3 regions of the Nitrincola sp. genome follow, and region 1 is predicted to be linked to each of the others. Evidence: predicted binding sites of a transcription regulator. Region 1 holds the regulator's gene; each other region holds the start of a gene.

Region 1 (4,290 bases):
CAGCGTTTGTATGAAGCTGGTTACATCACCTACATGCGTACCGACTCAACCAACTTGAGCGAGGAAGCTGTTGCGACCTGCCGTGACTATATTCTGGATCAGTTTGGTGAGCGTTACTTGCCGGAGCAGCCGATACGTTACAGCAGCAAAGAGGGCGCACAGGAAGCACATGAGGCGATACGTCCCTCGGATGTCAATCAAACCGCCGATACCCTTAGTGGTATGGAGTCTGATGCTGAGCGCCTGTATGACCTGATTCGGCGGCAATTCCTGGCCTGTCAGATGACGCCAGCACTCTATACCAGTACCCGGATTACCGTGCGTGCCAGTGATTTTGAGTTGGCCGTGAAAGGGCGGATTCTGCGTTTTGACGGTTATACACGGGTATTGCCAGCGCGTGGCAAGAATGATGAAGACGTGATTCTGCCGGACCTGAAAGAGGGCGATACGCTATCGCTGCAGGGACTGGAACCAAAGCAGCACTTTACCCGTCCGTCTCCACGCTATACCGAGGCCAGCCTGGTCAAAGAGTTGGAAAAGCGCGGCATCGGCCGGCCGTCAACCTATGCGGCGATTATTTCCACCATTCAGGATCGCGGTTATGTCGAGGTTCAAGGACGGCGTTTCTATGCCTGTAAAATGGGCGATATAGTGACAGAGCGCCTGAGTGAAAGCTTTTCTGACCTGATGGATTACAGCTTTACCGCACGCATGGAAGAATATCTGGATGAGGTTGCCCGTGGTGATCTGGATTGGAAAGCCTTGCTTGACAAGTTCTATAAGGATTTTGTACAGGATTTGGAACAGGCGCAGGATCCGGAAGAAGGTATGCGTCCCAATGCACCTACACCGACTGATATCGATTGCCCGGATTGCGGGCGCAAGATGATGATCCGTACCGGTAGCACGGGGGTGTTTCTGGGTTGTTCTGGCTATTCACTGCCGCCCAAAGAGCGCTGCAAGTGCACCATCAACCTGATTTCTGGTGATGAGGTAGTCAGTGCGGATGCCGATGAGGAGGCCGAATCACGCATACTGCGTAACAAGCACCGTTGTAAACTTTGCGGCACAGCTATGGACTCCTACCTGCTGGATGAAAAACGCAAGCTGCATATCTGTGGTAATAATCCGGACTGTGCTGGCTTTGAGGTGGAGCAGGGTAGCTTCAGGATCAAAGGCTATGACGGCCCGACCATTGAGTGTGATAAATGCGGTTCTGATATGCAGCTGAAAACTGGCCGCTTCGGTAAGTTTTTTGGTTGCACCAATTCAGAATGTAAAAATACCCGCAAGCTTTTGCGTAGTGGTGAAGCGGCGCCGCCTAAAATGGACCCGGTGGCCATGCCGGAACTACAGTGTGAAAAGGTGGATGATACCTACGTACTGAGAGATGGTGCCAGCGGCTTGTTTTTGGCAGCCAGTCAGTTCCCGAAAAAGCGTGAAACACGTGCGCCACTGGTCAGTGAACTGTTACCGCATAAAGCTGAAATAGATCCAAAGTATCACTTTTTGCTAACCGCACCCGTTCAGGATGATGAAGGTAATCCGACCATTGTACGCTATAGCCGGAAAACCAAAGAACAGTATGTGATGACTGAAAAAGAGGGTAAGGCGACCGGTTGGCGTGCTTTCTACGACCGAGGAAACTGGACAGTCGAGCAAGCTAAAAAGCGTGTGTCTAAATCCTGATTTACCGATAGTTTGAGAGCAAAAGTCCCAGAGCAAGCCCTGGAGGGGTTGAAATGAGTGAAGTCTACCTGGCCCGTACTAACCAGAAACTGAATTTTGCCAGATTGCATCTGGACGCGCTGAAAAATGCCCAGAATTCATCAGCCTGGAGTAAACATGCGTTAATTGAGTCCTATCAGGAATCGGTATTGTTTCATCTGGCGTCTACATACAGCGCGCTGTTGCGCGAGGTAGCTGAGCGTTACAGTGTGGAAACAGAGAGTATTGTTGGCTTGCCAGATTTGGCGTTAGGCTTTGAAAAAGCCGGGTTTGAGTCGCCAGAGTTGAACCAGTTACAAGAGCTGGAATCACGTCAGGACAGCTGGTTACATAAGTTGCTTCGAGCCTATGCGGCCTGCTGGGTAGCTGTAGACAGACAGCAAAACTCAACAGTGTCTTCGAGTCTTTCAGAAATTCATGTGATGCAGGTGAATCCGGATCATGCCGAAGATCAGGATGTGTATAGCGAATATCAAGCCTGGTTGGACAGTATGCGCAAATTAGTCGATAGGCTCAGAGAGGGTATGCAAGAGTGGTGAGCACTCCTGCATACTGATTTTATTATTTAGCTCTGCTGGCGAATCACACCTACACCGAGGCCCTCGATGATTAGCTCGTCTTGGGTCAGGTCCAGCTCAATCGGACTGAACTCTTCGTTTTCAGCGATAAGGCTGACTTTACTGCCTTGACGCTGAAAACGCTTAACAGTGACTTCATCACCGATTCTGGCGACCACAACCTGACCATTGCGTATTTCCTGGGTCTGGTGCACCGCCAATAAATCACCGTCCATAATGCCGATATTCTTCATACTCATGCCACGCACGCGCAGCAGATAATCTGCCGGAGGATGAAAAAAATCCGGGGCGATATTACAGCGCTCTTCGATATGTTCCAACGCCAGAATCGGAGAACCTGCTGCTACAGAGCCAACCAGAGGGAGACCGGTTTCTTCCGGATCATTGATCGGTTCATCCGGCAGGCGTATGCCTCGGGAGGTATGCTGAATCATCTCTATCGCACCTTTTCGCTGCAAAGCTTTAAGATGCTCTTCTGCCGCATTGGCCGATTTGAAACCCAGCTCCCGTGCGATTTCGGCGCGCGTAGGTGGATAGCCGGTGGATTCAATATGACGACGAATGCAGTCAAGTACTTGTGATTGACGCGCTGTAAGTTTCATTTTATAACCTGTTTTTGTGTACAGTAACTGCATTTTTGTACAGTATTGTGGCTACGTCAAGTCTGTTGTGTCTGATTGATGTAGTTTTTGATAAAATAGATGGCTGAAATGACAGAGGATCTCCGCTTGCTGGAAGCGTCGCTTAAGAAAGAAATACAAACAGCCTATAGTCGCTTTCTCGATAGCCGTGGGTTGAAAGCCCGTCCGGCACAAAAGCAGATGATTGCTGCTGTTGCTCGGGTGCTGGGGGCTATCCGTGCGGATGAGAAAGGCAAGCGGTTGGGTGAGTCCCACCTTGTGGCTGTGGAGGCGGGTACAGGAACCGGCAAAACCATCGCTTATCTGCTGGCGGCGCTACCCATTGCCAAGCAACGGGGTCTGAAACTGATTGTATCCACCGCCACCGTCGCCCTGCAGGAGCAGCTCACCGACAAGGATCTACCTGAGTTGGAGACCCATGCCGGAATGAGCTTTAGCTACAGCCTGGCCAAAGGGCGTGGGCGCTACCTCTGTCTGAATAAAGCCGAACAACTGCTGGATGATCAGGCGTCGCAGGGACAAATAGCGCTCTATGAAGATGAACAGGCACGGGTTGTTGAGCCGGGTGTGGTGAATGCGGTCAAAGGGTTAATGCAACAATACGCCGAGGGTAAATGGGATGGTGATCGTGACCGACTGGATGCGGTGCCCTCCGATGAAACCTGGGGGCATCTGACCAGCGACCATATGCAGTGCAGCAACCGTCGCTGCATCAACTTCAGTGTCTGTCCCTTTTACCGTGCACGTGAACAGATGGGCGATGCGGATCTGATCATCGCCAATCATGACCTGGTTCTGGCCGACCTTTCTCTCGGCGGGGGAGCGATTTTGCCGGAGCCTTCATCATCTTTGTATATTTTTGATGAAGGACATCATCTTGCCGATAAAGCGGGCGGTCACTTTTCCTACAGTCTGCGCTTGAATACCGCGCTACGTCTGATCGGTGGAATGGAGAAAAAACTGCAGCAGTTTGCCGGGCAGTGTTCGTCGGCCTACCTGGATGACCTGGTAGTCAAACTGCATCAACCTATCGCTGACTTGCTGCTGGCACTAAATGGCATGAAAGATCTGGCTGAAGCGCTGCAATTTCAGGATGATCGGGGCCGTACCCCGAGGGTGCGTTTTGCCGGAGGGCGTCAGCCTGAGTCCTGGTTGTCGCCAGCGAATGAAACCGCCCAGTGCAGTCAGCGTATCCTGATGCAGTTGGAACAGCTGGCAGCGTTGCTGAAAGAGGGGTTGGAAGGCAACCTGGCGGATATTGAGCGCGCTCAGGCGGAAGCCTTCTATCCACAGTTGGGTTTTCTGATCAACCGTTTGCAGCAAATGCATTGGCTGGCGGGTAG
Region 2 (4,290 bases), on a different contig from region 1:
GTTACGTGCCTGTGACAGCTCTTCGAACTTACGATCTTCATCCGCATGAGCTTCAGCGTCACGAACCATCTGATCGACTTCTTCATCGCTCAAACCGGAAGAGGCTTTAATCACGATGGACTGCTGCTTACCGGTCGCTTTGTCCTTAGCAGACACATTCAGAATACCGTTGGCATCGATATCAAAGGTAACCTCAACCTGAGGTACGCCACGCGGTGCCGGTGGAATATCCGCCAGATCAAAACGTCCCAGTGACTTGTTCTGATTCGCCTGTTTACGCTCACCCTGTACCACGTGAATGGTTACAGCGGTCTGATTGTCATCGGCGGTTGAGAACACCTGTGATTTCTTGGTTGGAATCGTAGTGTTCTTATCAATCAGCGGCGTAGCTACACCACCCATGGTCTCAATACCCAGTGTCAGCGGGGTCACGTCTAATAGCAGCACGTCTTTCACGTCACCGGAAAGTACCGCACCCTGAATTGCCGCACCAATCGCTACAGCTTCGTCCGGGTTAACATCTTTACGTGGCTCTTTACCGAAAAACTCAGTGACACGTTTCTGCACTAATGGCATACGCGTCTGACCACCGACCAGAATCACTTCATCTACTTCAGAGGTAGATAGACCCGCATCTTTCAGAGCGATCTTACAAGGCTCCAGTGAGCGCTCAACCAGCTCTTCAACCAGTGATTCCAGCTTGGCGCGAGTCAGCTTGACGTTCAAGTGCTTAGGACCGGAAGCATCAGCGGTGATGTACGGCAGGTTAACATCCGTCTGCTGTGAAGAAGACAGTTCAACCTTGGCTTTTTCAGCCGCTTCTTTCAGGCGCTGCAGTGCCAGTGGATCATGGTGCAGATCAATACCTGAGTCTTTCTTGAACTGATCCGCCAGGTAATTGATGATCGACAGGTCGAAATCCTCACCACCCAGGAAAGTATCACCGTTAGTCGCCAGTACTTCAAACTGGTGTTCGCCATCAACATCCGCAATTTCAATGATAGATACGTCGAAGGTACCACCACCCAGGTCATAAACCGCGATGGTTTTATCACCCTTGGACTGATCCATACCGTAAGCCAGCGCAGCCGCTGTTGGCTCGTTGATAATACGTTTAACTTCAAGACCAGCAATCTTACCGGCATCTTTAGTAGCCTGACGCTGTGAGTCGTTGAAGTAAGCAGGCACAGTAATAACTGCCGCTGTGACTGGCTCGCCCAGGTAATCTTCAGCGGTTTTCTTCATTTTTTTCAGCACTTCAGCTGAAACCTGTGGTGGCGCCATTTTATTGTCACGCACTTGAACCCAGGCATCACCATTGTCCGCTTTGACAATTTTGTAAGGCACCATTTTGATATCTTTCTGAACTACATCGTCTTCAAAACGACGACCGATCAGACGCTTGATAGCAAACAGGGTGTTATCCGGATTAGTCACCGCCTGACGCTTGGCAGACTGGCCCACCAGAATTTCACCATCATTGGTAAATGCAATGATGGACGGGGTAGTACGATCGCCTTCGGCGTTCTCAATGACTCGGGTCTTGTCACCATCCAGGATGGCTACACAAGAGTTGGTTGTACCCAGGTCAATACCAATAATTCTTCCCATTTTACTCTCCGTAATCTATACCGCTCTGCGGTGTGAATTCTGTATTTTACCGATGAAACCTATATGGGGCTGCCTAAGGTTATTTCAAGCTATATTATGCTTTTGCAACCATAACCATGGCCGGACGCACCAGTCGACCATTGAGGGTGTACCCCTTCTGCATCACCGCCACCACTGTGTTGGGCTCCGCATCCGGTGCATCAACCATAGACATAGCCTGATGCAACGCTGGATCGAAGACCTGACCGGTCGGATCGACAGATATCAAATTGAACTTGGCCAGACTATTAACAAAAAGATCCAGCGTCATGTCAGCGCCTTCACGTAAAGCCTTGGTTGCTTCGTCATCCACAGGACAGGCGTCCACGGTGCGTTCAAGGCTATCAACTACCGGCAACAACTCCTGGGCAAACTTATCCAGCGCAAACTTGTGCGCCTTCTCCACATCCTGCTCGGCACGCCGGCGCACATTCTGTATTTCGGCCTGTGCACGCAACTGGGTATCCAGCACTTCCTGCTTCAGACGCTCAATTTCATCACGTGCCAGCGCTAAATCGCCCTGCTGCGCATCGCTAGTCTGTTGAGACTGGCCACCGTCAACCACCACGTCCTCAACCACTTCGGCAGACTCACTGTCAGGAGCCACATCACCTTCGGTCTGAATCTCCACAGTGACGTCAAGCGCTTCATCCGACGGTTTCTGCTGATCATTAGCCATCCACTCTCTCCTGTCATATTTCCAATATCTTGAGACTGTCAGATTAATGGGGTCAAAAAAAATGGATTCAACCGGCATGAACTATCTTTTCAACACCACTTGCAGACTGAGCAAAAATGCCTTATACATACTACTGTATAAATAACCATGTATGACAACTATGCTCACACACCTACTGATCAAAAATTTTGCCCTTGTTGACCTGCTGGAGCTGGAGCTGAAAGACGGCATGACCGTTATCAGCGGTGAAACCGGCGCAGGTAAATCGATCATGCTGGATGCGCTTGGCCTGACACTCGGCGATCGCGCCGACAGCGATACGGTTAGAGACGGTGAGGAACGGGCTGAAATTACAGCCAGCTTTGATCTCCAAGCCATTCCTGAAGCCCAGGCCTGGCTCAAAGCACAGGATCTGGAACAGGATCAGGAGTGCCAGATACGCCGCATTATTACCCGAGAGGGGCGCAGCCGCAGCTACATTAACGGCCAACCCGCCCCACTGAATCAGTTGCGTGAACTGGGTCAGCTATTAGTCGACATCCATGGTCAGCATGAGCATCAGCGGCTACTCCACCGCGAGTACCATCGCGTACTGCTGGATGACTACGCCCAGCAAGCCACTCTGGCAGAGCAGGTTCGTCAGCAACACAGCCGTTGGCAGAAACTTAATCAATCACTGCGACAACTCACTGACGACAGTGCCGAGAAAACCGCCCGTACACAATTACTCAGCTACCAGCTGGAAGAACTGGCGCAACTGGATCTACAGCCTGACGAACTGGCCGAGTTGGAGAATGAACAGAAAACCCTGGAAAATGCCGGCCATCTGCTACAAACAGGGCACCAGTTAATTGAGATCACCTCTGAGGGTGAAGAACAGAATTGCGTCAACCTGCTGAACCAGTGCCAACACCTGCTGCAGCAACTGGCGGTAAACGCGCCCACCCTCACACAAGTCAGCGAGATGCTCAACAATGCCCAGATTCTGATTGAAGAAGCCAGCCATGAGCTGCGTCACTATCTGGACCATATCGAAATCAGCCCGGAGCGCCTACAAACAGTTGAAGAGCGCCTAACGGCAATTTATGACATTGCCCGCAAACACCGCACTCAGCCGCAACAATTACCGGCCTTGCAAGCTGAATTACAAACGGAAATGGACAGCCTGCACCGATCAGACGAAGCCCTGGACCAGCTTCACCAGGATGCTGAGACAGCCAGAGCAACCTATATTGAACTGGCGACGCGTTTAAGCAAATCGCGTACGCAACAGTCCGGCAAGCTCAGCAAAGCGGTTGATGTTCAGTTGCACAGCCTGGGTATGACTGCCGCCCACTTCAACGTCAGCCTAAACCAACTACCGGAAAGTAAATGGAATGCGAATGGCATGGAAGAGGTGGAGTTTTTGATAGCCGCCAATCCAGGGCAGACAGCCCGCCCCTTGGCCAAGGTAGCTTCAGGGGGTGAGCTTTCACGGATCAGTCTGGCGATTCAGGTTATTACCGCACAAACATCCAGCACACCCACGCTGGTATTCGATGAAGTGGATGTAGGCATTGGTGGCGCCATTGCTGAAGTGGTTGGTCGTTTACTACGAGAGCTGGGCGAGCGCACACAAATACTCTGTGTTACGCATCAGCCGCAAGTGGCCTCTCAAGGCCATCAACATCTTTTTGTCAGCAAAGCCAACCAGAAGCAGAAAACACGTACGCAAATCACCCAACTTGAACCAGAACCCCGCTTACAGGAAATTGCCCGCATGCTGGGTGGTATTCAGGTGACCGACGCTACGCTGACACATGCCAGAGAAATGCTGGAAGGATAACAGCAGCCCCGGACTCACCGGTTGACTGCAAGCCAACAAACTTAGAGGTTATCTTTGAACTGACCGTACAGATACAGGGTGCGGTCAGCGATAACAAAGCCATTTTTTGCAGCAATTTCGTCCAGCAACTCACTCA
Region 3 (4,290 bases), on a different contig from region 1:
GGCACCCGGCATATTGACCAGTGATGTGTTCAATCAGATCCGCCCTGTGATTGAATCTATTCCATTGCCACCGGGTTACAAGTTGCAATGGTACGGTGAGTATGACGCTTCGCGTGAGGCGAATGCCGGGTTGGCTGTTTCTGCACCTTTTGGTTTTGCAGCCATGATCCTTGCTGTCGTGTTCATGTTCAATGCTTTCAGAGAGCCTTTGGTGATCTGGATGACAGCTCCCTTGGCTATGATTGGTGTGGTGGTCGGTCTTCTGGTATTTCGGACTCCCTTTGAGTTTATGGCGATACTCGGATTTTTGAGCCTGATAGGTATGATGGTCAAGAATGCCATCGTGCTGGTAGACGAAGCGGGTAGTCGTATCCGAGAGGGGCAACAAGCTTATACAGCGGTTGTGGAGGCTTGTATTAGTCGTGCACGTCCGGTTGTGCTTGGCGCATTGACTACGATTTTGGGTGTGGCTCCGTTGCTGGTTGATCCATTCTTCAAGAGCATGGCGGTGACGGTCATGTTCGGTTTGTTATTTGCAACGGCATTAACCCTGGTGGTGTTGCCTTTGTTTTATGTCATGGTGTTTAGAATCCGCAACACTTGAGGGTTGCGGATTTTGTACCTTAGTTAACCCAAGGTAAATCTTTCCAGCAGGTAGTGTAGGCAGGTGACAGGCACTCGCGTTTCATCTTCCAGTTTTTTTTCGTACCCTGCACCGCAAAAAACACCCGCCCTTTGCCGCTGTGGTTGATGGTGTCCAGCACAGACATCAATGCTTCGGCATTGGCATGGCTGTGGTATTCCTCAAACAGGCTGGGCTGAAAGGTGCCTGACTCATAGAAATCTGACAACATCACTCCAGCTTTCATATAACGGTAACCTTCACGCCAGGCGCTGTTTAACAGGCGCATGGCAGCGGCTACCAGGTCGCGGGTGTCATCGGTGGGCAGGTGCAACTCCGTGGTAAGTGAAGGAGTGTATTGCTGCTCGGATGGGTTAAAGCGGTTGGTGCGCAGAAACAGAGTCAGCACTTTCGCGCGGCGTTGCTCTCGACGCAGCTTTTCTGCTGCGCGAACCGTATACTCGCTAATCGCTTCGCGCATGGGTTTGAACTCGGTAATGCGCTCACCAAATGAGCGGCTGCAGAGAATCTGCTTTTTGGTCGGCGAAATACTGTCTAAATCCAGGCAAGATTCACCGTTCAGCTCACGCAGGGTGCGCTCAACTACTACAGAATAATGGCGACGAATCTGCTTGGGCGGCGCATTCGCCAGATCCAGTACCGTTTGGATGCCCTCAGCCTGCAGGCGCCTGGATAATCGCCGACCGATGCCCCAGACTTCATCGACGGGTAGTAACGCCATCAGCTTTCGCTGCCGACCAGGTGAGGTCAAATCTACCACTCCGCCTGTCGCTGGATAGTGTTTGGCGGCATGATTGGCCAGTTTTGCCAGGGTTTTGGTGGGTGCCATGCCGACACAGACGCTGATCCCGGTGCATTGATAGACAGTTTTACGCAGCTGCCTGCCAAAGTCCTCTAGTGATAGCAGGTGATCAATGCCGCTCAGGTCTAGAAAGGCTTCATCGATGGAATAAATCTCCACTCGCGGTGCCAGGGACTCCAAAATACTCATCACTCGCGCTGAAAGATCGGCATAGAGTGCATAGTTGCTGGAGAAGGCGGTGATATCATGCTGTCGGATCAAATCCTGCACCTGATACGCAGGCACCCCCATCTTGATTCCCAGTGCCTTGGCTTCACGTGAACGTGCCACCACGCAGCCGTCATTATTCGACAGCACCACCACCGGTTGGTGTTTCAGGTCGGGGCGGAACAGCTTTTCGCAACTGGCGTAGAAATTATTACAATCCACCAGCGCAAACACAGCAGGGCGTTCAGGCATAGGACTCAACGCCGCATCTGTCGGACGATATTGGTAACCACGCCAAAGATCTCAAAATCAGACGCCTCCGTAATTAACATCACCGGATAGGCCGGATTGCGTGGCATCAGGCAGAGATGTGGCGTGGTGTTCAGCTCCTTGACCGTCATTTCACCGTTGATACTGGCGATAATAATATCGCCATGCCTGGCCTCCAGTGAACGATCCACCACTAGCACATCATTGGGAGCGATCCCGGCATCACGCATCGAATCCCCCTGTACCCGCACAAAAAACGTCGCCGCTGGATGACTGATACACAACTGATTCAGATCCAGGGTTTGCTCCACGTAATCCTGCGCCGGCGACGGGAAGCCTGCTGATACACGTTCCAGATATAACGGAATACGCAACGCTGATGCCTTAAGCAGATCCGTGTCTGCGAAACAACCGATCAGTACCACAGCGCTCATGCACACCTCATTAAAATACTGTTTATATATACAATATCGCTCAAGGGATACGGAGCAGGCAAGTGGTAAATGTGAGGCCGTGGATTGGGTGTGGGCTTATCTGGTTTTTTGGTTTTTTCTGTGGTTATATATTGAAACATTTGTTACATATTAAGTTAGAGCGTCTAATCGTTGTTAGGTTAGATAATTGTAGAGATAGTGACCAACGGAGGGTCTTATGGCATCTTTAAATCTAAATATTGCTGAGAAACGTGATGTTGAACGTGTTTTAGGCCATATACAGTCATCTCAGAATCATGAGATGAATAACTTTTTAATGAGCTTCGCGATAGGTAATGAGGCGTCTTGGTCAAGGTTCTTAAGAGGCGCTTATAATCACCCAATAACTTGGTGGATTGGGGTAATACAACTGCAGATGCAGATGGGCATTTGGGGTAACCAATACAAGTCTATTGCCCAAACCCGTGCTAGTGTGCTGTGGCAGGTCACTCACCCAGTCAGAGACGAACTGTCAGGGTTGGCGAGAGGGGAGTCAGCTCCAATACTAGAGGCAATAGTAAAGTATAATTTTAATAACAGAAAAGCTGACATACTAGGCCGCTTTTCGGGTGGTGTTTTCACAAACTATGCCAGTACTGGAGGGAGGTTTGGCAATACTCGACTTTCTCCTGGTGGAACAAGAGCCCGCTCGATAACTAACTTCACTATAGCTAGTTACGGCGCAGCAATTAAAGCAATTGCAGAAGGGAAGAGAACCTATCAAGCCGTGATTCAGTCAATACTGACGGGTAAGCCAGAGGAAATACAGCTAAACATATCTGCTAATGGAAGTAATCTGTCAAGCGAAGAGTCAGAGTTGCTTAGTAATCTGGCGACGTCTGCTTCTGATGCATTTTCTCTTACACATCTATCGCCACCTCCTATTCCTATTAATGAGTTCTGCTCCCGACCAGAGAACGTTAATCTGAAAGGGCTGTGCAAGTGAACAAAATTTTAAGATATCTGTATAGCGGCACAACTTATTTTGTGCAAGAGTTTGTAGGGCAAATCACTGCGGCTGTGATTCTATTGGCAGCTTTGGTTTCTTGGTTTTATTTTTCATCTATATATGCCGCCATTCCAGTGGTTCTATTAGGTTTTTTAGCTTGGGGTGTAGTGAGCAAGGCTTTTAAAAAAAGCAAATCAGGAAACCCTAATGATGCCAGTCACTAGCACTGCTGATATGCTACTTTATGTTGTGGCAGACCTTATTGATGGAGTTATCAACCATGAAAACAGATCACATCCGTACTTTCACACAAGCCAATAAGGCGGCTTGGGATGCGTCTGCCCATCTACATAGTCAAGGCAAGGAGTGGGACGAGTTGCTGCTTGCGGCGAGTCAACCTGACTTTAATGTGTTGGATGATTGCCTGTCCGCTACCTTAACTGAGCTGGGCATCGCGGGTCGTAGCGCAGTTCAGCTAGGCTGCAACAACGCGCGGGAGCTGCTGTCTTTGGCCTCGTTTGGTGCACGTCCCTTGTTGGGCCTTGATCAGTCGGCTGCATTTTTGACGCAGGGCACCCAGCTTGCTGCGGCATCTGGGCTTAGCCCCTGTCTGGTGGAAGCTGATATTTATGCTCTGCCTGATGATCTGGGCCGCTACGACCTGGTGCTGATCACCATTGGTGTACTCAATTGGATGCCCGATCTTCCGCGTTTCTTTCAGGTTGTGCGTGGGTTGATGAATCCAGGTGCGCTTTTGGTCATTTACGAGACTCATCCTATATTAGAGGTGTTCAATCCCGACAGCGCTAACCCCTTCGTGGTGGAGAACAGCTACTTTGATAAAACGCCGGTGCGTATCGAAGAAGCTATCACCTATGATGGCAGCGATGGTGGCGCTGGGGAAACCGGTTATTGGTTTGTGCACACCCTGGGGGAGATAGTTACT

The links. The regulator LexA, encoded in region 1, represses DNA repair genes until DNA is damaged. The targets are predictions, from matches to a motif close to TACTGTNTANNTANACAGTA.
Region 2: the regulator LexA is predicted to act here: its motif matches at 2,461-2,480, upstream of recN (DNA repair protein RecN).
Region 3: the regulator LexA is predicted to act here: its motif matches at 2,373-2,392, upstream of umuD (translesion error-prone DNA polymerase V autoproteolytic subunit).

Annotation. Positions count from the first base shown of each region.
Region 1 is NZ_JBLXDN010000003.1:93,674-97,963, forward strand. Features, by position in the region: gene topA (type I DNA topoisomerase) at 1-1,689, shown strand, start outside; gene ACN0R1_RS03915 (DUF6586 family protein) at 1,743-2,267, shown strand; gene lexA (transcriptional repressor LexA) at 2,294-2,908, opposite strand; gene dinG (ATP-dependent DNA helicase DinG) at 3,017-4,290, shown strand, end outside.
Region 2 is NZ_JBLXDN010000009.1:133,688-137,977, forward strand. Features, by position in the region: gene dnaK (molecular chaperone DnaK) at 1-1,611, opposite strand, end outside; gene grpE (nucleotide exchange factor GrpE) at 1,706-2,329, opposite strand; gene recN (DNA repair protein RecN) at 2,490-4,154, shown strand; gene fur (ferric iron uptake transcriptional regulator) at 4,196-4,290, opposite strand, start outside.
Region 3 is NZ_JBLXDN010000001.1:194,747-199,036, reverse strand. Features, by position in the region: gene ACN0R1_RS00910 (efflux RND transporter permease subunit) at 1-604, shown strand, start outside; gene umuC (translesion error-prone DNA polymerase V subunit UmuC) at 624-1,904, opposite strand; gene umuD (translesion error-prone DNA polymerase V autoproteolytic subunit) at 1,910-2,356, opposite strand; gene ACN0R1_RS00895 (hypothetical protein) at 2,574-3,341, shown strand; gene ACN0R1_RS00890 (hypothetical protein) at 3,338-3,568, shown strand; gene ACN0R1_RS00885 (class I SAM-dependent methyltransferase) at 3,625-4,290, shown strand, end outside.